DNA from 4 places in the Exiguobacterium sp. s95 genome. Region 3 is predicted to be linked to each of the others. Evidence: riboswitches for the same ligand, from Rfam matches in the RefSeq annotation. Region 3 holds a riboswitch; each other region holds the start of a gene.
What was found. A riboswitch is a leader RNA that binds a small molecule or an ion and turns the genes downstream of it on or off. The one in region 3 is predicted to bind thiamine pyrophosphate.

Region 1: linked by a shared signal. The riboswitch ahead of thiD (bifunctional hydroxymethylpyrimidine kinase/phosphomethylpyrimidine kinase) and the one ahead of thiT (energy-coupled thiamine transporter ThiT) in region 3 are both predicted to bind thiamine pyrophosphate.
Region 2: linked by a shared signal. The riboswitch ahead of KNP99_RS00865 (3-oxoacyl-ACP reductase) and the one ahead of thiT (energy-coupled thiamine transporter ThiT) in region 3 are both predicted to bind thiamine pyrophosphate.
Region 4: linked by a shared signal. The riboswitch ahead of tenA (thiaminase II) and the one ahead of thiT (energy-coupled thiamine transporter ThiT) in region 3 are both predicted to bind thiamine pyrophosphate.

What each region holds. Positions count from the first base shown of each region.
Region 1 is NZ_JACSMM010000006.1:101,576-107,361, reverse strand. Features, by position in the region: gene thiE (thiamine phosphate synthase) at 1-400, opposite strand, end outside; gene thiM (hydroxyethylthiazole kinase) at 390-1,160, opposite strand; gene thiD (bifunctional hydroxymethylpyrimidine kinase/phosphomethylpyrimidine kinase) at 1,141-1,950, opposite strand; TPP riboswitch at 2,067-2,177, opposite strand; gene KNP99_RS11045 (murein hydrolase activator EnvC family protein) at 2,239-3,513, opposite strand; gene KNP99_RS11040 (murein hydrolase activator EnvC family protein) at 3,717-5,168, opposite strand; gene KNP99_RS11035 (VOC family protein) at 5,429-5,786, shown strand, end outside.
Region 2 is NZ_JACSMM010000001.1:165,100-170,885, reverse strand. Features, by position in the region: gene KNP99_RS00870 (LLM class flavin-dependent oxidoreductase) at 100-1,419, opposite strand; gene KNP99_RS00865 (3-oxoacyl-ACP reductase) at 1,457-2,209, opposite strand; TPP riboswitch at 2,347-2,447, opposite strand; gene adhE (bifunctional acetaldehyde-CoA/alcohol dehydrogenase) at 2,596-5,190, opposite strand; gene KNP99_RS00855 (beta-class carbonic anhydrase) at 5,523-5,786, shown strand, end outside.
Region 3 is NZ_JACSMM010000001.1:776,895-782,680, reverse strand. Features, by position in the region: gene pknB (Stk1 family PASTA domain-containing Ser/Thr kinase) at 1-607, shown strand, start outside; gene rsgA (ribosome small subunit-dependent GTPase A) at 644-1,549, shown strand; gene rpe (ribulose-phosphate 3-epimerase) at 1,551-2,207, shown strand; TPP riboswitch at 2,228-2,334, shown strand; gene thiT (energy-coupled thiamine transporter ThiT) at 2,399-2,959, shown strand; gene KNP99_RS04275 (thiamine diphosphokinase) at 2,962-3,561, shown strand; gene KNP99_RS04270 (amino acid permease) at 3,779-5,191, opposite strand; gene rpmB (50S ribosomal protein L28) at 5,331-5,519, opposite strand.
Region 4 is NZ_JACSMM010000003.1:259,013-264,798, reverse strand. Features, by position in the region: gene KNP99_RS08560 (BrxA/BrxB family bacilliredoxin) at 471-896, opposite strand; gene KNP99_RS08555 (class I SAM-dependent methyltransferase) at 929-2,113, opposite strand; gene KNP99_RS08550 (sporulation protein) at 2,212-2,985, shown strand; gene tenA (thiaminase II) at 3,136-3,837, opposite strand; TPP riboswitch at 3,912-4,017, opposite strand; gene KNP99_RS08540 (DUF1002 domain-containing protein) at 4,206-5,087, shown strand; gene abc-f (ribosomal protection-like ABC-F family protein) at 5,369-5,786, shown strand, end outside.

The DNA.
Region 1 (5,786 bases), on a different contig from region 3:
TCGCCGTTGGATAGAGCGACCCTACGCCAAGATAAGTTGCCCCGTCTTGCTCTGCTTCGATTGCCTGTTCAACGGTGGAAACAGAAACCCCAATCGTGGCTTCCGGTAACAGCTTACGTGCTTCCTTCAAAGGGATGTCCTCTTGCCCGATATGCAGACCTGCACCGACGATTTGTGCGATATCAATCCGGTCATTGATGATGAGTGGGACGCCGTAACGAGACATCATTTTCTTCAAGTCACTCGCTTGTTCGAGAAATTCTTTCCCTTGCGCCTGCTTTTCACGAAGCTGGACCATCGTCGCGCCACCTTTTATTGCTGCTTCGACCGCATCAATCAAGGCAACGTCCGGGTGAAAGCGCCGATCTGTTACCGCATAAACCGTGTAATCATTCTCCACTGGTCAATACCCCTTTCAAACTTTCTTCTGTAGTCAAGCTGATTGCGTTGAACAACCCCATCCGGAAATCACCAAGTCCCGCTGCTTCATCTGCGACTTCACCCGCTTTTCCCATTAAATACGTCCCATAGGTCGCTGCTTCGAATGCATCATACCCTGCTCCAAGTAGGGTTCCGATGAGCGATGCCGTCATGCAACCTGTCCCTGTAATGTGTCCGAGTCGTGGCGTTCCTACGGTTAGTTTTACTTGTCGCTTGCCGTCTGTAATGAAATCAACCGGTCCCGTTACGACGAGAGTCGTCCCGAGCCGTCCAGCAAACTCATGGACGACTTGAAAATCTAATGTCTCTCCGGAAGCGACATCGACTCCTTTTGAACGTCCGACTTGACCGATGAGCGTCTTGATTTCAGAGACGTTCCCCTTAATGACCGTAAAATGAATTGCTTCGAGTAACTCTTTCGTGAATTGTGTCCGAAGTGTCGTCGCCCCCATTCCGACTGGATCTAAAATAATCGGTTTCTTCAATCGGTTAGCCGTTTGACCTGCCAACAATTGCGACGCTCGTGAAGCTGCGTTCAATGTCCCGATATTGATAACGACAGCATCTGCATGTCCAACCATTTCCTCGACTTCTAGGATATCTTCCGCCATGACAGGTGAACCCCCGAGCGCAAGGGTCATATTGGCACACTCATTAATCGTGACCGCATTCGTTAAATGATGAATTAATGGTTTTTTATCATGAATGGTTGTAAGCATCCGTTTCCCTCCAAATGTCATAAAAGTGATGTGTCGGTCCGATTCCGTTCCCTAAGGCAAATCCATGCCGGATTGCTTCAGTTACGTACCGTTTAGCATAAATCACGCTATCCTTCAGGGAATCTCCCAGCGCAAGACGTGCCGCAATCGCGGAAGACAATGTACATCCAGTACCATGTGTATGCTGGCGTTTTAATCGTGCCTCCTGAAACAGATGATGCCTCCCTTCCGTGTATAAAATATCCGAGGCATCCGTACTTTCAAGATGACCGCCTTTTAACAGGATAGCGATGTCTCGTTTTTGTGCGAATTCCGTCGTCGCCAGCTTCATTTCATCAATTGTCGAAATCGCTTGCCCTAACATGCGTTCCATTTCCGGAATATTCGGGGTCGTCAAGGTTGCAAGCGGCATCAAATGCTCCATTAATGCTTGTTCAGCATATTTCCTTAACAGCGCATGCCCCCCTTTTGCGACCATCACGGGGTCTAAGACGACTGGTCCCTGATAATGTTTCAAACATTTGGCAATGACTTGAATCGTTTTTTCATTCGAGACCATCCCAATTTTAACGGCATCTACACGAATATCGCTAAAAATCGAGTTCAACTGGGCTTCGACAAGCGTTGGTGATACATCTTCAACTGCTTGTACGCCTAACGTATTTTGCGCTGTGATAGCAGTAATTACACTCATACCGTAAACCCCAAGAGCAGAAAAAGTTTTTAAGTCGGCTTGAATTCCAGCTCCACCACTAGAGTCTGATCCAGCAATCGTCAGTACATGTTTCATCGATAGACCTCACTTTCTATGAGAGCACAAGGAGAAAGCGGAACGAAAAAAAGCGCCGTCCGCTGTAAAAAAGCAGACGACGCCATGAAAAACCAACGAGTGTGGTCACTTATTCATGTCTTCAATCTCAACTTTCCTACGCTGGTATTATCCAGATCAGGTGATAGGGTCGAAAACAGAATGGTTTTCCTCTCAGCCAGATTCCTCCAGCTCCCCTAGTTGCTCATGATTTAAATTTCTCTTTCACTGTAGCATAGCGCCATAAAAAAAACGAGCCGAAGCTCGTTTTTATAAGTATGCTAATGGATTAACTGTGTTAGCTGGTCCTGTCGCACTGTATTGGTAACCACCAATATGCAATTCAAAATGAAGATGTGCGCCCGTCGAGTTTCCCGTATTTCCGAGCGTACCGATTTGTTGCCCTTGCGAGACCGTTTGTCCAGCATGAACTGATAATGAATTCATATGCGCGTAAACTGTTGTATACACTTTCCCATTCAAGAAATGTGAAATCATCACGTGATTTCCGTACGGTCCACCGCTTCCTGCTGTGATGACCGTTCCTGAAGCTGCTGCGACGATTGATGATCCGACTGACCCTCTAAAGTCGACACCATTATGGAAAGTATACCCATTCGCACCACTCGCTGGTCCGAATCCTTGTGAAACACTTCCTGACGCAGGGCGAACGAACTGCGCCGAACCACTCGGAACACTAGCGACTGGCGTAGCACTTACGACCTTCTTAGACGTCCCGGCGTTGTTTTTTTCCGCCGCCTCCGCCGCCTTTTCCGCTGCCGCTTTTTCAGCTGCTGCCTTTTCCGCTGCTGCTTTAGCTGCTGCCTTTGCTGCCGCAATCGCACGTTCTTGCGCTTCTAATGTCGCTTGAAGTTCTTTCGCATTCAGAAGTTTTGTCGTAAATTTTGTTTTACCTTGACGTAATTTTTTTAAGGTTGCACTACGTGCTTTCATTTGCTGTTTGAGTTCCTTTTTTTGAACCAAAAGGGCTTCTTTTTCTTTCACTCGCTCTTCCTTTTTATCCACAAGCGTCGCTTTAGCATCAGCTAATTTTTTTTGCGTTTCAAGGTAAGCAGAAATCATCTTGTCATCTTGTTCAGCAATTTTTTTCCCTGCCATCACACGACTAAAGAGATCGCCAAGATCTTTCGAACCAAAAATGACTTCTTCCCATTTAATCGAATTCCCATCATTTTCTTGAAGCACACGAAGACGGTCTCCTAACAGCTCTTCCTGGCGTTTTAACATTTCTTCATAATGGATAATGTCTGCCTCAAGCTCTTCAATTCGTTCATTCAACTGACGAATCTGTTTATTTTTTTCTGAGACACGAAAAATATTTTCATTGATTGCTGCATCAATCGCATTGATTTGACGTTGCTCTTTTGAAATTTTAGATTCTTGTTTTTTGATTGATTTTTCTAGTTTACGTTGTTCAGCTGCATTATCTGCTTTCTTTTCTTTGATTGTAGCCGCTTGAGTGATTGGGGTGTTCGTCAATAATAACGTCCCTAATAGTACGGTAGAAAATAACTTTTTTAGCATATGTGAGTTCCTCGCTTATGTATGAATTCGATTTTTGAAGTCCTGTTCCGTAGTGAAACTATCTGAAATTGATTATAGCACCGTAATAGTTTCAGAAAAATTTCATTTACATTTCAAATGAAAACGTTATTTTGTAATATAACAACTAATTATTCAAACTGTATAAAAAAGAACCTCTACAATGTAGAGGTTCTTTTACGATTTTATAACATTGACATAGGATTAACACTATTTGCAGGGCCTGTTCCGCTGTAGATATACCCACCGACATGAATTTCGAAGTGTAGGTGTGGTCCAGTCGAGTTACCCGTGCTACCAAGTGCACCGATTTGTTGTCCCTGGCTGACACGTTGTCCTGCACGCGCATTCAATGAACTCATGTGCGCGTAAACCGTCGTATACGTTTTTCCGTTCAATTGGTGAGCAATCATGATGTGATTTCCGTAAGGACCACTACTAGAAGCCGTAATGACAGTTCCTGTTGCTGCTGCGACAATTGGTGTTCCAACCGGTGCACCAAAGTCGATTCCATTATGGAATCCATACCCATTTTCACCACTTGCTGAGCCGTATCCTTGTGTAGTCGCACCACTTGTCGGATGAATGAACAATGCTGAAGATGCAGCTGGAGCCGGAGCTGGATTCGGTGCTACTGGTGCTGGTTTTGGTGTTACAGGCGCTGGTGTCGGCGTTGATTGTTTTGTTGAATTCGTTGTTGCTTTTTGACGCGCTGCTTGTTTTGCAGCTTGCTCGGCTGCCGCTTTTTCTGCTGCAGCTTGCTCAACTGCTGCCTTTTCTGCCGCTGCCTGATCGGCTGCTGCTTGTGCTGCTTGAGCTTCAGCACGGGCTTTTGCTTCTCGTGCTTCTTGTGCTTTGCGCTCTTTTTCAATCCGTGCTTCACGTTCACGTGCCGCTTTTTCTGCCGCGATTGCTTTTTCTTGCGCAATCAAGATTTGTTGAACTTCTTTCGCGTCCATCAACTGTGTCTCAAATTTCTTTTTTTGCTTCTTAAGTTCTTTAATGCGTTTGTTTCGTTCACTGATTTGTTGTTCGAGCTCTGCCTGTTGACGCTTTAATTCTTTTTTCTCTGTCACAAGCTTTGCTTTTTTATCTTTAAGTTCTGCTTGGGCATTCGCTAATTTCTTTTGCGTGTTCTGGTAATCCGTAATCATCTTATCATCTTGTTGTGAGATGGATTTCCCCGCTAGCACACGGCTGACGAGATCTCCGACATCTTTCGAACCAAAGATGACTTCTTCCCATTTAATCGAATTACCATCATTTTCTTGCATGACACGTAAACGATCGCCGAGCAATTCTTCTTGACGTTTCAGCTTGGCTTTATATTTTTCGATTTGCTTACCAAGTTCGACGATTTCAGCTTCTGTCGCCTTGATTTGACGATCTTTTGCTTCGACGGCAAACATTTTTTCATTCAATGCTTCGTCTAAACGATTCACTTCTTGTTGTGTCTTCGAAATTTTCTCACCTTCGTGATTCACAGAAGACTCAAGATTTTTTTGTGTATTTTGGTTTTCTTGTTGCTTTTGTTCGTTTTTAGCTTTTTGTTCACTTAAATCATCTGCTGATGCAAAATAAGGAGTTGATGAAAGGACAAGTGCGGAAACGATGAGCGACGTAAACGTTTTTTTCATGTAGTATTCCCTCTTTTTCTCTATAATTTTATTGTAGTCAAAAGTATGCTTTATTTAAATTTCATTTTAATGTTTAAATTTTATAAGAACGTTTTTGATTATAGCATTCATTTTGCCTCTATTATATTTCAGTGAGATTTCATTTTGTATAAGTTTATTGGTTAATTATGTAATACGATGAAGCTCCTTTAGTGAAAATACCTGCGCGTTGCACCTTGAGGGAAGTTTTGGCACACTAGTGGTGTAAGGGAGGAATTATAGTGAAACTTGATCATACTGGAATTGCCGTCCGTGATATGCAAGAAGCCATTACTTTTTATACAACAATTTTAGGAGGGAAATTAGTCCGTGAATATTCAAACCCCGCTCCAGGCGTGGCATCGAATATCGCTGTCATTGAATTTGAAGATGCACACATTGAACTACTGACACCAACAAGCGCTGACAGCCCAATCGCTCGTTTCTTAAAACAACGTGGTAAAGGGGTACATCACATCGCTTACCGCGTTGACGATTTAGATCAAGCGATTCTCGATGCAAAAGAACAGGGACTTACGTTCCTCGAAGATACGTACCGGTCAACGCCTTTTGGCCGTCGTTTGATTTACATGAATCCGA
Region 2 (5,786 bases), 610 kb from region 3:
CTTCTGCAGTAAATACAAAAAGTAGCCCGTTCATGACGAACGGGCTACTTCCCAGACGCCGAACTCCGATTGGCAGGAACGCTTACTTTACGATTTTTTTCACGTCCGACTGCCCACCTGATCTAAACCAAAATGTTCCCGAAGCGTAGTCCCTTGATAGGCTTCTCTAAACAACCCTCTTTTTTGCAGTTCAGGAACGATCAGGTCTACAAAATCCTCTAAGCTTGACGGGAGTGACGGCGGCATCAGATTAAATCCGTCTGCGATACCCATTTCAAACCACAGCTCCATCTGATCGACGATTTCTTCCGGTGTACCTATCAGTGTCAGGTGTCCCCCACCAGCTGCCAGATAACCTAACAGTTCTCTTAGTGTAGGCTTTGTATCATCGATGATTTCAAGAATCGTTTTATAGCGTCCGACGGGTCCTGAAAACGCTTCGACAGGCGGTAAGGACGGCACCTCTTTGTCAAGATCCCAATCAGAACAGTCCTGTTTCAAAAAGAAACTCAGTTGCTTCAAGGCATTCGCGACCGGTAATTTTTCATCTAGTTCGGCTTTCTTCGCCAGCGCCTCTTCCCGGGTTCGACCGACGTATGTAACCAATCCAGGAAAGATTTTAATCTGCCGCTCCGGTGACTCACTTTCTTTGATTTGTTTCTGTAGACTTTCCCGGAATGCTTTCGCTTGCTTTACATTCCACGACACCGAATAGACGGCATCCGCGTGCTTTGATGCAAGTGCAATCCCTTGGGCAGATGCACCCGCCTGCATTGCCACCGGCTTCCCTTGAGGACTACGCGGTGTAGACGAAGGACCTTTTACGTTGAAGTAGGTCCCGCTATGATGGATCGGTTGAATCTTTTCAGGATCAATTAACCGGTTGTCCGTCCGGCTCGAAAGGAAATCAGCTCGATCCCAGGATAAAAATAATTTTTCCATTACAGATGCAAATTCATCCGCCTTTTGATACCGTTCGTCCCTTGCAGGGAGCGCATCCATACTATGGTTTAACGCTTCCCAGTCCGTCATCGACGTAACCAGGTTCCAGCCGACACGCCCGTTCGTCACGTGATCAAGGCTTAACAGTTGTCTCGCCGCTGTATACGGATTTGAAAACGTACTCGATATCGTTGAAACTAACCCGATATGGCGGGTTACTTGAGAAATAGCGGTTAAATTGATTACAGGATCGAGCCAAAAGGCCGGTAGTTCAGTTGCGTTTGCAGCAGGAAAAGATTGATTGTCAGCAAAAAATACAGCATCCAGGCAACCCGCTTCCGCTAGTTGAGCCAATCGCTGATAATAACCGCTCTCCCCGATTTCTTCAATCGCAGAATCCGGCATTAACCATGCCGCTTGATGATGGCCACAGCCGTACAATAAAACACCGATGTTTAACTGCTTCGTTTTCGTCATCTTTAGGTCCCTGACTCCTTTCTCCTGAGCGCTGACATCAGTTCATCGTCAATCCGCCATCTACGGTTAGATTTTGACCGGTAATGCCAGAGGCTGCTTCTGACGCTAAAAAGGCGACCAATTGCGCAACCTCTTCCGGCGTCGTCACTCTTTTTAACGGAGTTGATTGGGCAATTAAATCGAATACTTCAGCGGTCGTCACAGCACTGGCATCCGTCACTTTCAACAAGCCGCCGGAGACGACATTCACGTTTATGCCGTACTGTCCTAGCTCTGATGCAAGATTACGCGTAAAGCCGATCAACCCTGCTTTTGCCGTCGTATATTCGTGATAGGGAACTACCGGGTTTTGATACAGATTCGTGCCGATGCTGATGATGGTGCCGTTATTTCGTTCAATGAATTGCGGCAGAACACTTTGCACGACGTGGAACGCTGCTTTCAACGTGCCATCCAACTGTTTTTGATAATCTTCCCATTCCAAATCGATGAATGATTTTTGAGCGCGCGGATCGAACTTAAAATCGACTAATGCATTATTGATTACGACATCGATTTGTCCGTAATGAGCTGTCGCTAACTGCATCAATGTCTCGACGTCTTGTCGCTTCGTGACATCCGCATACAGGGCAATGGCATGTTCTGCACCGAGCTCATTTACGAGTTCCTCTGCCGCATCCTCGCTCTTATAATAATTAATCACAACTTTAAACCCGTTGTTCACCAATACTCTTGCAATCGTCGCGCCAAGTCCCCGACTGCTTCCCGTCACTAACACTGTTCTGTTCACTGTCTTCCACTCCTTCATCGTCTTTTGCAACTTAAATAGCGAAGTCGTAAACAAAAAAAGCGCAACTCTCCAAAAGGAAAGTTGCGCACGTCTAAATAATCACATAACAAAAAACCGACAGACTGGTCTTCGCTTGTTTATTAGAGTCTACACTTCCCTACGCTAGTACGAACTAGTTCAGGTTCAAAGGGTTTGAGTATCTACTCATCTCAGTTTAGTAACACCCCTAGTGATTCTATTCAAGTTACCTTCACTTTAGCGGTCTTAGAAATATCTGTCAATAATGACAGGACAGTTTTGTCGGTGTCTCTTTTGATTACGAACGAAAGCCTTGCCTCCGTCGACCGGAAGCAAGGCTCTTTTGATTGCCATGATTTATTTCTCTGTTATACGCCTTCGTAGGCAAGTTCCATGATGTTCCGAAGTTCCGTCACGAGCGGCATTTTCGGATTCGCTGTCGTACATTGATCCTCGAATGCATCGACTGCCATCTTATCGAGTTTTGCTTCAAAGTCGGCTTTTTTGATGCCTTGGGCTTTGAACGACATTTTGATGTTCAACTGTTGTCCGAGTTCTGTGATCGCTTGGATTAATGATTCGACACCTTGTTCCGTCGTCGCTGCCGGTAGTCCGAGATAACGGGCGATTTCTGCGTACCGTTCATCAGCGATGAATGATTCATATTTCGGGAACGAAGCAAGTTTCGTCGGTTTCGCTGCATTGTAGCGGATGACGTGTGGCATCAGAATTGCATTCGTCCGACCGTGTGGCGTGTGGAACTCCCCACCGATTTTGTGTGCGATCGAATGGTTAATCCCGAGGAAGGCATTGGCAAACGCCATTCCGGCCATCGTTGACGCATTGTGAACTTTTTCGCGTGCTTCGGCATCGTCACCATTCGCATAAGCGCGTGGCAAGTAGTCGAAGATCATCTTGATCGCTTTTAGCGCCAGTCCGTCCGTATAGTCGTTCGCGAGGACGGAGACGAAGGCTTCTGTCGCATGTGTCAAGACGTCCATTCCGGTGTCAGCCGTGATTGATGCCGGGACCGTCATGACGAATTCCGGATCGATGATTGCGACGTCTGGTGTTAATGCATAGTCAGCAATCGGATACTTGACGTTTTTCTCTTTGTCCGTGATGACGGTAAACGGTGTGACTTCAGATCCTGTTCCGGACGTCGTCGGAATCGCGACGAACTTCGCTTTGTTACCGAGCGCCGGGAATTTATAGGCCCGTTTCCGGATATCGAGGAACTTTTGACGTAAGTTCGAGAACGTTTCGTTCGGTTGCTCGTAGAAGAGCCACATGCCTTTCGCTGCATCCATCGCTGATCCGCCACCGAGGGCGATGATCAAGTCCGGTTTGAAGTCGCGCATCGCTTGCGCTCCTGTCTGAACCGTTGCAACCGATGGATCCGGTTCGACTTGGTCGAAGATCCGGTAGCTGACGCCTGCCGGTAAGTTGCGGATGACTTTATCCGCGTAGCCGAACTCGACCATCGCTTGATCGGTGACGATCAACGCACGTGAGACATCTTGAATCGATTTCAAGTATTGGACTGAATTTTTTTCAAAGAAAATCTTTTCCGGTACTTTGAACCACTGCATGTTCACGCGTCGTCTCGCCACCTTCTTGACATTGAGTAGATGTTTCGCCGTTACGTTTTCAGAGACGGAGTTTTTCCCGTAAGAGCCGCAACCGAGTGTCAGTGATGGTGTCAATTCGTTATACAGATCACCAATCCCACCGTGTGCTGACGGGCTGTTGACGAGAATCCGGCAGGCTTTCATCCGCATTCCGAATGTCGTCATCAAGTCGTCATTCGTCGTGTGGATGACTGCCGTATGACCGAGGCCACCGATTTCAAGCATCCGTTCAGCGACATGGAACGCATCTTCCGTTGACTGGACGCTATACGCACCAAGGACAGGGCTTAGTTTTTCGTGTGAGAGTGGTTCTTCTGAGCCGACTTTTTCAAGTTCTGCGACGAGCATGACGGTGTTGCTCGGGACGTCGATGCCGGCTTTTGCTGCGATCCATGTTGCCGGTTTCCCGACGATGTCAGCATTGACGGCACATGTATCGGTTTTGATGACGAGCGCTTCGAGACGTTTTTTCTCATCTGCTGTACAGAAGTAGCAACCGAGTGCTTCCATCTCCGCCCGGACTTCCGCGTAGATTTCCTGATCGATGATGACCGCTTGCTCCGATGCACAAATCATGCCGTTATCAAACGTTTTGGAGAGGACAAGGTCACTGACGGCACGTTTGATTTTCGCTGTTTTTTCGATGTAACACGGGACGTTCCCTGGTCCGACACCGAGTGCCGGTTTTCCTGTTGAATAGGCTGATTTGACCATGCCGGCTCCGCCGGTCGCAAGGACCATCGCGATATCCGTGTGGTTCATCAAGACTTTTGTTGCTTCGAGTGACGGTTGTTCGACCCACTGGATACAGTCACGCGGTGCGCCCGCTTTGACGGCAGCATCACGTAATGTTTTCGCTGCTTCGAGTGAGCAGTTTTGCGCTGACGGGTGGAAGGCGAAGATGATCGGGTTTCGTGTTTTAATCGCGATCAACGCTTTGAACATCGTCGTTGATGTCGGATTCGTCACAGGTGTGACGCCACAGACGACACCGACCGGTTCTGCGATATATGTTAGTCCGTTTTGAACATCTTCTTCTAAGATGCCGACCGTTTTTTCTTCACGGAGACTGTTATAGATATATTCTGTCGCAAACATATTTTTAATCATTTTATCTTCAAAGACACCACGTCCTGTTTCTTCTACGGCGAGTCGTGCCAGTTCAACGTGACGTTCGAGACCGGCAAGCGCCATGTCACGGACGATCGTATCGATTTTCTCTTGATCAAATGTTAATAATTCTTGTAATGCGGTTTGACCTTTTGCGACGATTTTATTGATTGTTTGTTCGACAGGTGATACGTCTTGTTTGATTTTTTCTTTGACAGCCATGTTTGGTTTCCTCCCTATTTTGGAACGAATCTGAGTCTGCATTTCCTTACTAGATGTTAGGAATGCCAAGCTGATATTCAATAGTTTGTGCTTTCCTTCACAAATCAATCATACCGCCTTTTTGATGATTTGTGCATGACCATCCTGTGAACTATTTCACATCATTGAAAACGTTCTCATTCTCAAAAGGTGTTGTCGGACAAGGCATCCTTTTTGAATCCCTCGCCTGTGACTTTTCTCACAGGACCTGTTTTCTTTGCTTGTCTGACGGACGAAACATCGTGTAATCTATTAAAAGATACATATTTATTTGTTTTGAAGGAGGAAGTTTCATGACAATCGTCAACCAAATGCTTGCGTTCAACGAACAATTCGTCGAAGAAAAACAATACGAACAATTCATCTCGGATAAATTCCCCGATAAAAAGGTCGTGATCTTAACGTGTATGGATGCCCGCTTGACGGAACTCCTCCCGCACGCGCTCGGTCTAAAAAACGGCGATGCGAAGATCATTAAAAATGCAGGGGCCGTTCTGTCACACCCATTCGGTTCCGTCATGCGCTCGATCCTCGTCGCCTTGTACGCACTCGGTGCA
Region 3 (5,786 bases):
AAAAGTAGATGTCGAAAAAGAAGAGTCGGAAGACATCAAACAAGGCAATGTCATCCGGCAATCGATTTCAGCCGGAACAGAAGTGATTGCAAAGGAACAGACGATTACAATCACGGTATCCGAAGGTTCGTCAGCGTTTGAATTGAAGGATTTGACGAACATGTCGAGTGCTGAAGCAAAAGCGTACTTGGACGCGACAGGTCTCGACGGTACATTCGAACAAGAATTTTCGAGTGAAGTCGAACTGGACCAAGTCATTCGTCAATTTCCGCAAGCGGGTGTCAAAGTCGAGCCGAACGATTCCGTGACGGTCTTTATTTCAAAAGGGGAGGAAGAACAAACCGTGACGGCGACCTTCCCGGAAAAAGTAGCCTACGATGCTGTAGGTGAAGGGGATGAAGATCCGCCGCGGCAAGTCATTCGAATCGAGACGGATGATGCTAAAGGGAAACGTACGGTGATTGAAGAGTCGATTGACAGTGATGAAACATTTGATGTTCCGGTGACGATTGATCCGGGCGAAGAAGGAAAAATCACAATTTATAAAGATGATGTAGTGTATCGCTCGAAAACGATTACCTATAAACAAGCGAAAGCAGAACAATGAGTGTGCTACGAACCGCAAATTGAAGGAGGGCATGGGATGGCAGAAAATCGTATCGAAGAAAATCGGGACGGGACGATCATTCGTCTACAAGGTGGGTTTTATGATGTCATGACGACGCAGGGCGAGGTGCGATCGCGCGCTCGGGGAAACTTCCGAAAACGTGGTATCAGTCCTGTTGTAGGAGATGAGGTCGTATTGCATATCGAAAGCGAAACTGGATACATTTTAGAAGTGAAGGAACGGCAAAATTTCCTGGTTCGTCCACCGGTCGCAAACATCGATCAAGCGTTGCTTGTCGTCTCAGCAGCAGAACCGGACTTTTCAGCCCATTTGCTCGATCGATTTTTAGTCTTAATCGAAGCAAAAGAGATTCAACCTATCATTATCTTGACGAAGATGGATTTGTTGCAAGGAACAGCGGAAGCAGAAGTCCGGACGGCGATTGCCGGTTACCGACAAATCGGTTATCAGGTGATTGAGACGTCGAGTGAGACGCTAGAAGGGGTAGAGGAAGTCCGCCCGCTACTCAAGGAAAAAACAAGTGTGCTCGCGGGACAGTCGGGAGTCGGAAAAAGTTCATTGTTGAATGCGCTCGATGCGACGCTCGATCTCGAGACGAGCCACATCTCGAAATCGCTCGGACGCGGACGACATACGACGCGTCATGTGACGTTAATTCCGCTTGCAGAGGGCTTGATTGCTGATACGCCAGGGTTTTCGAACCTCGATTTTCCACACGAGATGGAAATCGAAGAATTACGTTGGTGTTTTCCGGAATTCGTCGCACGGCAAGATACGTGCAAATACCGTGGTTGCCTGCATTTAAACGAACCAGGCTGTGCTGTCAAAAAATCAGTTGAGGGAGAAGAAATCATGTCCTCACGCTATACGAATTATGGTATGTTTGTAGAGGAAATCAAGAATCGAGCGCGGAGGTATTGAAATGATTAAAATCGCACCATCTATTTTATCAGCAGATTTCGCCAACCTAGAACGAGACGTTAAAGCTGTCGAGGCGGCAGGAGCAGATTACATCCATTTCGACGTCATGGACGGCCAGTTCGTCCCGAACATTTCATTTGGTCTACCCGTCCTCAGTAGTCTTCGTCAAAAGACGGACATGGTCCTTGACGTTCATTTAATGATCGATCGACCAGAAAACTTCGTCGAAGCGTTTGTAGCGGCAGGAGCGGATATCGTCACCTTCCATGTCGAAGCGACGAATCATGTCCATCGTGTCTTGCAACAAATTAAAGGGGCTGGAGCAAAGGCCGGCGTCGTGCTGAATCCACACACGTCACTGTCGACGATTGAACATGTCCTAGAAGAAGTCGACATGGTCTTGTTGATGACGGTCAATCCAGGATTTGGCGGACAAGCTTTCTTGCCGAGCGTCATGACGAAGCTGAAGCAATTGGCGATGATCAAAGCAGAGCGCGGTTTGACGTTCGAAATTGAAATCGATGGTGGTGTCAACGCGGAAACGGCAAAACTGTGTATCGACAATGGGGCAAACGTCCTTGTCGCAGGTTCTGCAATCTACAATGCACCAGACTATGCGGAAGCCATCACTAGTATTCGAAACGCGGCTCACGTATAATAGAGCCAAGACAATTAAATTTTGACCGCAAGGGGTGTCGCGTCAAGCGGCTGAGAGAAGTGAGTAGACTTTAACCCTTCGAACCTGTTCCGTTCAGACGGACGTAGGGATGTGGCGCACGCAGGCAGTACGGCGTCCGTCGTACTGCCTTTTTGTTGTCATCATTATTTTATTTTTAGGAGGAACACAGTATGAAACGATTACAAATGTTAATGGAGATTGCGATTTTCGCGAGTCTCGGTGTTGTATTTGATTTATTGATTCCGTTCAAAATGCCACAAGGCGGATCCATCAGCTTAGCGATGTTACCGATTTTCGTCATGGCCTTTCGTCACGGCGTCGTTGGTGGTGTCATCACGGGTGCGCTCGTCGGAACGATTCAATTGATGTTCGCTCCGCAAGTCTTGACGGTCGTCCAACCGCTGCTTGACTATACGCTTGCATATGGTGTCGTCGGTTTGAGTGGAGTGTTTGCAGGCCAAGTCAAAAAAGCAGCAACAGAAGGTCAAAAAAAGCGTCTCATGACGATTGTTTTGTTTGCGACCTTGTTAGGTGCCGGTCTACGTTACATCTGTCATGTCATCAGTGGAATCGTCTTTTTTGCAGAGTATGCCAAAGGACCAGTCGTTCCTTACTCGTTCATTTATAACGCGACGTATATGGCTCCGTCGTACGTTTTATGTGGGGTCGTTGCAGGTATTTTGCTTACGACAGCACCACGTCTTTTACGTTACTCCGCTCGCGGTATTTAAAGATGAGAGTTTTAATCGTTGCGGCAGGACCGGTAGAAGACGTCCCGACGCTCGCACCATTCGTGAAAGACAAGACGATGATTATCGGTGTTGACGGCGGGATTGCGACATTAGTGGAGCAAGGACTTGATTTTGATGTGGCAATCGGTGACTTTGATTCGCTCGGATACGTTCCGGATGGTGGATTGCTTCATCCGGCAGAAAAAGATGAAACGGACTTAGAACTAGCGTTACGTTACGCTACCGAACAGGCTGCAGGTGCTGAACTACTCATCTTTGGTGCGACGGGTGGTCGGCTCGACATGACGCTACAGAACGTCTATTTGTTAAAACAATTTCCGATGGCACGACTCGTGACGAAACGTGAGGATGTCCGGTACTGGAAAACCGGTCAGTACGAACTCGCGTCTGAAGGGTATCATTACCTGTCATTCATTCCCCTTGTCCCGTCGAACTTGACGTTACGCGGCGTCAAATACCCCTTGACGGAGCATCCTGTTCCGGTCGGTGGTTCGCTGACGGTCAGCAATGAGTGGGTTGGTGTTGCGCAAGTGACGGTCGTCGAAGGGGAAGTCCTCGTCCTGCGCACGCATGAAAAATAAAAACGCGATAGACGCGATTCCATCATATCTCGCTGATGCGACCGGGACATGCGTTCTTCAAGTACACGTCATGACGTCATGAACAAAAAGATAGGTATGGCAAACGCCGATGACTCCGTATGTAAAACGGAAGCATCGGCGTTTTGATTTATTAGTCAGTCGACTGTTTAAGTTCAACGGATTCCGGCACCCGGTGTATCCAGGGCCAGATAACAAGTCATCGTTGTTCGTTTTGAAGTGTCGAACTGGCTGCTTGTTGTTCGCTTTTTGCAGCGATATGTTTTCCTTTGACGAAAAGATGGTAACTTGCCCATGTCAGTAGGAAGAAAGGGACGCCGAGATATAAGGCGACGCGTTGATCGGCTTGAAAACCCAAACTGATTAAGACGAGCAGATTGAGTGAGAATGAGAGGATGGGTAAGACTGGGAAGAACGGTGTTTTGAACTTCAGTTCGTCAAGCGTGTGTCCTGCCTTGATGAATTGGCGTCGGAAAGCGATTTGCGAAGCGGAAATCGAGATCCAACCGACTTGTGCTCCGAGACCGGCGATGGATAATAGCCAGATGAAGACGGTATCTTCTGCGAAGAATGCCGTCAATAAGGATAACATCGCGAACAGCATCGTGAACGTTAAGGCGCGCATCGGCACACCCCGCTGATTGACGATGGCGAGTTTCTTTGAAATCATGCCTTCTTGCGACATCGACCAGAGCATGCGTGTCGCAGCATACAGTCCAGAGTTTCCGACGGATAAGAGTGCCGTCAAAACGACGATGTTCATCAAATCTGCAGCATATGGGATACCGATTGCGTCAAATACCATGATGAAGGGACTGCTGATGCCGCTCGCCGATTCATACGGAATTAAAGCCCCGATAATTGTAATCGAGAGGACGAAGAAAATAAACGTCCGCCAAACCGTATTACGAATCGCTTTCGGAATCGATTTTTCTGGATCACTCGATTCCCCGGCAGCGACACCAATCAATTCTGTTCCTTGGAAAGCGAAGTTGACGGCAATCATCGTCGTCAAGACGCCGAGAGCCCCGTTCGGAAACCAGCCGTTCGCCGTGAAGTTCGCGAACAACGTAGCTGGTCGTTCAGCCGCCATATCAATCCATCCGAACCATGCGGCTCCCCCGAGTCCGATGAAGAACAGGATGGCGAGTACTTTAAGACTTGAAAACCAAAATTCTGCTTCTCCGAATGCTTTCGCAGAGATCGCGTTCAATCCGAATAAGATGACGGTAAATAAGGCGCACCAGATGACGACGGGAACCTGTGGAAACCAGCGATCCATCAGACTACCGGCAGCTGTGATTTCAAGAGCGACGGTCACGGCCCAGCCGAGCCAATAAATCCAACCGACGGCAAAACCGATGCCTGGACCGATAAAACGTGTCGTATACGTTTGGAATGAACCGGACACAGGCATGTGGACAGCCATCTCTCCTAGACAGAGCATCGTTAAGTACATGATTGTTCCGCCGACGATGTAACTGAGGACCGCCCCGAGTGGTCCTGCTTGCGAAATCGTCAACCCTGAACCGAGAAATAACCCCGTCCCGATAATACCACCAAGCGAAATCATGAATAGATGTCGGCTTGTCATGGCTCTTTTTAACTGCATGATGAATTCCCCCTTGAGCAATAAAGTAACTGCCAACTTATTGTAAGCGTTTTCAAATGCTGCGACAATTACTTTAGGAGAAAAATAAAAAAGACGACAAAAAAACCGGAAGGGAAGATTCCCGTCCGGTTTTTGCGCCTTATACGCGTTCGACTTTACCTGATTTAAGAGCTCGAGCTGAAACCCAAACCTTTTTAGGTTTACCGTCAACGAGGATACGTACTTTTTGTACGTTGACTCCCCAAGTGCGTTTCGTTTTGTTCAATGCGTGTGAACGGTTGTTTCCCGACTTCGGCGATTTTCCAGTAACGTAGCATTTACGTGCCATGCGTTCCGCCTCCTTTTATGTTGTTTTGCGTTCGTCCTAATAGACACTTTGCTATCTTAGCATGGTGTCAGGACGGTTGCAACATAAAAAAAGTAGCTGACAAGAAAAAAACTTGACAGAGAACCTCAAAATTTAAAATAATGGATGAGGATGATGGTAAAAGTTCATTTGACCGCTACTATTTTTCACTTATTCATTGTATAGTCAGTACGGCGACTTTTCAATAGTAGGTCCTTATAGTAGAATTACGAGAAGAACACAATTAGT
Region 4 (5,786 bases), on a different contig from region 3:
TCAATAAGTCGGCCTCTGCTTCAGGGGGACTGCTAAAAAAACATCTCTTTCGCGCACACTCACTTTCACGACAAATTAAAACCGTGTTTCAATTAAGAAACACGGCTCTAGACTGTAGTCAAAGTGCCATTGGGCGATAAAAGCGTTTTTTTCGTTGCTTTCCTCGGACGAGGCGCAAGCCGTTGCTCCTTGGTCCTAATGGACAACGAGCAGGGTCTTGCCTGCCTCTGAAAGTGCGTTAAAAACGCACTTTTTCCCGTAGGAGTCAACGAAACGTGACGCTCTTTAGGAAATACCGTGAAGGAAATCCAGACATGCAGACGGTTTAGAGCGCAATCTGTCTTGAATCGCTTTAGAACCGCGAAAAGCGAATGGATCGCACCTAGATGTCGCATGTTCACTCTTCATAAGCGTTTGTATACATGCTGGAGCCGTGTTTCAATTAAGAAACACGGCTCCAGTTGATTCACTTATGCGTAAATTTCAATCAATGACTCTAATTTTTCAACAACTTCTTCTGCAGTAAACGATTCGATGTCGAAACGTTCAACCATCGAAAGAATGTTGCCATCTTGCATCAAAGCGAATGATGGTGATGAAGGTGGATACCCTTCAAAGTACTCGCGTGCCCGGTCCGTTGCTTCACGGTCTTGTCCCGCAAACACCGTTACGAAATGATCTGGCTTCACGCCTTCCATTCGATTGACGTAAGCAGCTGCCGGGCGAGCAATCCCACCTGCACATCCACATACTGAGTTGACAAGGACAAGTGTCAATCCTTCACGCTTCATCGCGTCATCGACGCTTTCAGCTGTCGTTAATTCTTCAAAACCAGCAGCTGCCGCTTCTTTACGTGCTGTCTGGACGACGTCTTCAAAATACATTTGGAAATCCATCGGTCTAATTCCTCCCTTATTCGTTCTCTTCCTTATTGTACGAGTTTAGATGAAATCTGTCCAAGTCTGCCGCTTAATTCTTGCGCCAAATATGGTTTCGCATGTAGTAGATCACGGAAGGCGACGTAACGGTCAATTTTTTCTTCCGACGGCTGACGGTCATTTTTATACGCACGAATCAAGACATTTTTTGGTGTATGCTCTAAATCAATGAATTCAAGCAATTGTGTCTCGTAACCGACGAGCGTCAAGATTTCGGCACGGATCGAATCCGTCGCAAGCGAAGCGAACTTCTCTTGAATCAGCCCGTGTTGCAACATGACGTCGAGTGGTGAACAGTCGAGTTGACGATTGAGTTCTTTTTGACAACACGGGACACTTAAGATGACAGACGCATTCCAATCAACGGCGCGGGCAAGTGCAACATCCGTTGCGACGTCACAGGCATGAAGCGTCACCATTAAGTCAACCTCTGTATCTTCGTTATAATCATGGACGTCCCCGACACGAAACTCGAGATTCGTATAGTCGAGATCGCGCGCAATCGCTGTACATTCTTCGATGACTTCTTTTTTGAGATCAAGTCCGGTCACTTTCAAGTCGAAGCCTTTGACGACACTTAAATAATGATACAAGGCAAACGTCAAGTACGATTTTCCACAACCGAAATCAAGAATCCGTAACGTTCGGTCTGTCGGTAACGCGGAAATACTATCTTCGACGAACTCCAGGAACCGATTGATTTGTTTAAATTTATCGTACTTTTGCCGTTTGACTTGTCCGTCTTCCGTCATGACACCGAGTCGGACTAAAAACGGAACGACGACACCATCTTCAAGGAGATGACTTTTTTTACGGTTATGTGACAGTTCTGCTTGCAGGGGTGACTGTTGCGTTGTTTTTAACGATACTTTCATTTTTTTGGATAACTGGAACTGAACTTCTTCCGTCTCGAAACGGAATAAAAATTGACGGAATTCCTCCATCAATCCGTCGAGTCGTTCTAAAAATTCATCAACCGACAAATTTTCGTGTTTAATTATCCGTTCATATTGAAACTCTAACTGGATTGCATACGTATCTTTCAATAGAATCGGTTTTAGTTTGATTCTTCGAAGATCATTCGACTTTTGGCGCGGACCACTAATCGTTGCATGCACGAGAGCAGCAGCCTCGAGCTTTTGAGTGAGTAATTCTTTTACTTGGTGTAATTCCACTGTAGTCCCGTCCTTTTCTGATTGTTCTTTCGAAACTGTAGCAAATTCCACCCTATTCGACAAGTAAGGTAGCTTCATCATTAAAGGAGGAACGAACGATGTTCAAAAAACTTTTATCACAAATCGGAATCGGTGCCGCCACAGTCGATACACGACTCGACAGCGAACGCTGTGAGCCAGGCGGACAGATTCACGGAACCGTCCATATTAAAGGCGGCAATGTCGACCAAGAAATCGATCGGATTTATTTAGCGTTTAATACACAATATAAAGAAGAAGTCAGGGACAGCACGACATTTACGACGTTCACACTCGATCGTTTTTCGCTAAACGAAGCCGCCTTTACGATTGAAGCAGGTGTCGAACGCGAAATTCCGTTTACGCTTCAAGTACCATTCAATACGCCGCTCTCGGTCAGTCAATCGAAGTCATGGATTGAAACGGGTCTCGATATCGCCCAGGCGGTCGATCCGTCAGACCGGGACGCCATCATCGTCCAAGCCAATGACCTCCAATCCGTTATCTTAGAAGCGATGGAAGAACTTGGTTTCCGACTCAAGAAAGCGGACACGGAAAAACTTCCCGGGCGTTACCGGAAGGATTTACCGATCGCCCAGGAACTCGAGTATTCGGCACGCAATACGTACTTCGCCCATAAACTCGATGAAGTCGAACTCATCATGCTCCAAGACCGTACCGGCATCGACATCGTCTTGCAAATCGACCGTCGTGCCCACGACTTAGGTTCGCTCTTCAGTGAGATGGCGGGTGCGGATGAGACGATGACGAAGCTATCCTTATCGAACCACGATTTGATGGACCGAAACGCCGTCAAACAACAATTAAACGATTTGATTGAACGGTACAGCTGATTTCCTTACCAGAATTTTCATCATGCCTGTAATCCACCAACAAAAAAAACTGAGCGATTGCCATGACTTTCTTTACGAAAGCTGAAAATTGCTCAGGTTTTGTGCAGTCTGCCGTCTGATCGCGCTGATCAACAGCGGCTAAAGCTGTACTTATCGTTTCGTTACTTTTGGTTGACGCGTAACTTGTGTAAAGAGACGTTCAAACGTTTCTTCCGTCCAGCCCATTTCCCAAAACATCAATTCGTAATAACAGCTTCTGACGAAATGGTGTTTCATCCGTTCCCGTTCTGCTTCAGTCGCTTGCGCCGCCAAAGCATCCAGCCGGTCGACCTGTTCAAAGACGACCCGTTCGAACCATTCCGAGCTGTATGTTGCAATCCACTGTTGATAAATCGGTGACGCCGGTGACTTCGTCAACAGTTGTTGTCCGACTTCATAATAAAGCCAGTAACACGGTAAAATCGCTGCAATCGTTTCCCCGAGTGTCCCCTCGCTCGCATGATGCATATGTGAGACATAGGCATACGCAGTCGGTGCCGGTTCGAACGCTGCTAAATCCGCTTCCGTAATAGCGAGCGGTTCAAAAAACGATTGATGGAGTGATAGCTCAGCCGCATAGGTCGATGTCGCATGTTCCGCGAGTTCCGCGATCATCGCAAAATCCGTTGCCTTTGAGGCGGCCCGGGCTTGAATTTTTGCGAAATGTTTTAAGTAATACGCATCCTGCATGACATAATGTCGAAATTTTTCGAGCGGTAACGTCCCGTCACCAATGCCTGTGACGAATGGATGGGAAAAACTGCTGTCCCAATATGTTTTTGCGGCTTGCCGAATTTCTTGACTGAATTTCAACCTAATTCCCCCTTTTGTTGAATCAAAAAACGCCACACCCTACGAACAGGGCATGACGTGAAGAGACAACAAGAGAGATATTCACGCCACTTCCCTCCGTAAGTCCAAACTTAATCAGGTTCAAAGGGTCCGAACGTCTTCGTCGTCTCAGTCGGCCTACCGACTCCCCTAGTGGTCATTATTTAATTCCTCTTCACTATATCATTTTTTCAGTCACATGATCAGGATTTTATAATGAAATGTAGTATAGGATTAGGGACACGAGGTGGGCGGTTCATTCCGCCTCAAGACCGATTCCGTTCTGGAAGACGTCACTTACAATGAAATTAGCACCTGATACTACCTACTATACTCGGAGGATTTATACTATGAATAAAGCAACAAAAATCATGACCACGACGCTTTTAGCGACAAGTTTACTTCTACCGACTGCTGCTTCAGCAGAGCAAGTCGTCGATAAAACAATCATCACGCTTGGTGAATCGCTCGGGGCAAAGGATAAAGCCTGGGTACTCGCCCGATTGAATGCGCCGGAAGGCATTACGCCCGTCATCGCCACGGCAGCGGATGAAGAAAAATATTTAGGGAAAAACGTTCCCCAATCGCAACTCGGCGGCAATATGTACTCTTCCGCAAAAATCGAACTCGCTGAAAAAGGCGACGGTTTATCTGTCGCGACCGAAAACATTACCTGGGTAACAAAAGACATGTACTTGAACGCGCTCGTCACTGCAGGCGTAACGGACGCCGACATCACAATCACTTCCCCTTATAAAGTCACCGGGACCTCTGCTTTGACGGGGATCATGAAAGCATACGATCAAACGTCGGCTGAGACCGGCATTAAATTGACGGATGAACGAAAAGATTTAGCCCAACAAGAGTTATCGGTCACTTCCGATGTCGGAAAAACGGTCGGGACGGACAAAGTCGCCGAACTGATGAATGAAATCAAAGCAGAGATCGCCAAACAAAAGCCGAAAACCAAAGTCGATATCGAGAATGTCATCATCCAAGTCATTCAAAATAACAACATCCAGTTGTCGGACGCCCAAATGGAGCGGTTGACGTCATTGTTCAGTCAAATGGAGAAAGCTGACTTGAACTGGGGACAAATCGAGACCGGATTAAAGGGTGCCGGGCAAGATATCCACGCGTTCGCGACCTCCGAAGAAACGAAAGGATTTTTTGCAAAACTGTTTGACGGCTTAAGTAAGTTCTTTAACTCGATTTCCGGACTGTTCAAGTAACTGAAAACGATTTCATTTTCAGTTCAAAACATGGTAAACTAACTTTATCGAAACGAAAAGGTGGTGTAAAAGATGGGTTTTGCTGCGTGTAAGCAATGGTTGATGGAACAACTTTATCTGTTGCGCGCGATTTTTCATGAAATGGCGTTCTAAAGGACGAGTCTGCCCTTTTCTTAGGAACATCCATCTGAAAAATAAAGCAAAGCGCACCTTTTACGGTAAACGGAGAGCGCTATTTGCGTTCTCCGTTTTTTGATGCGCATGAAAGGAAGTTACTGATCATGATTTGCGACATCCAACACCTGACAAAACAATTTGGGGGAGCATCCGTCTTAACCGATGTCTCGCTCTATCTTAAACAAGCTGACCGCATCGGATTGATCGGTCGAAACGGAACCGGAAAAACCACGTTACTGCGTTTAATCGCGCAACTCGAAACAGCGGACAGCGGAACCCTTTATCTCAAAAAAGGACTTTCCATCGGTTATTTGGCTCAAATTCCACAGTTCGCAGAAGAATTGACGGGCCTTGATGTTCTCTGGACCGCATTTGCCCAAATCGTCGCCTTACGGACGACGATGCATCAGCTTGAACAACAAATGGCAAGTGCTGACCACCTGGACGATGTGCTAAATGAGTATACGCGTGTGACCGAACAATTCGAACAACAGGACGGTTACCTGCTCGACTCGAAAATCC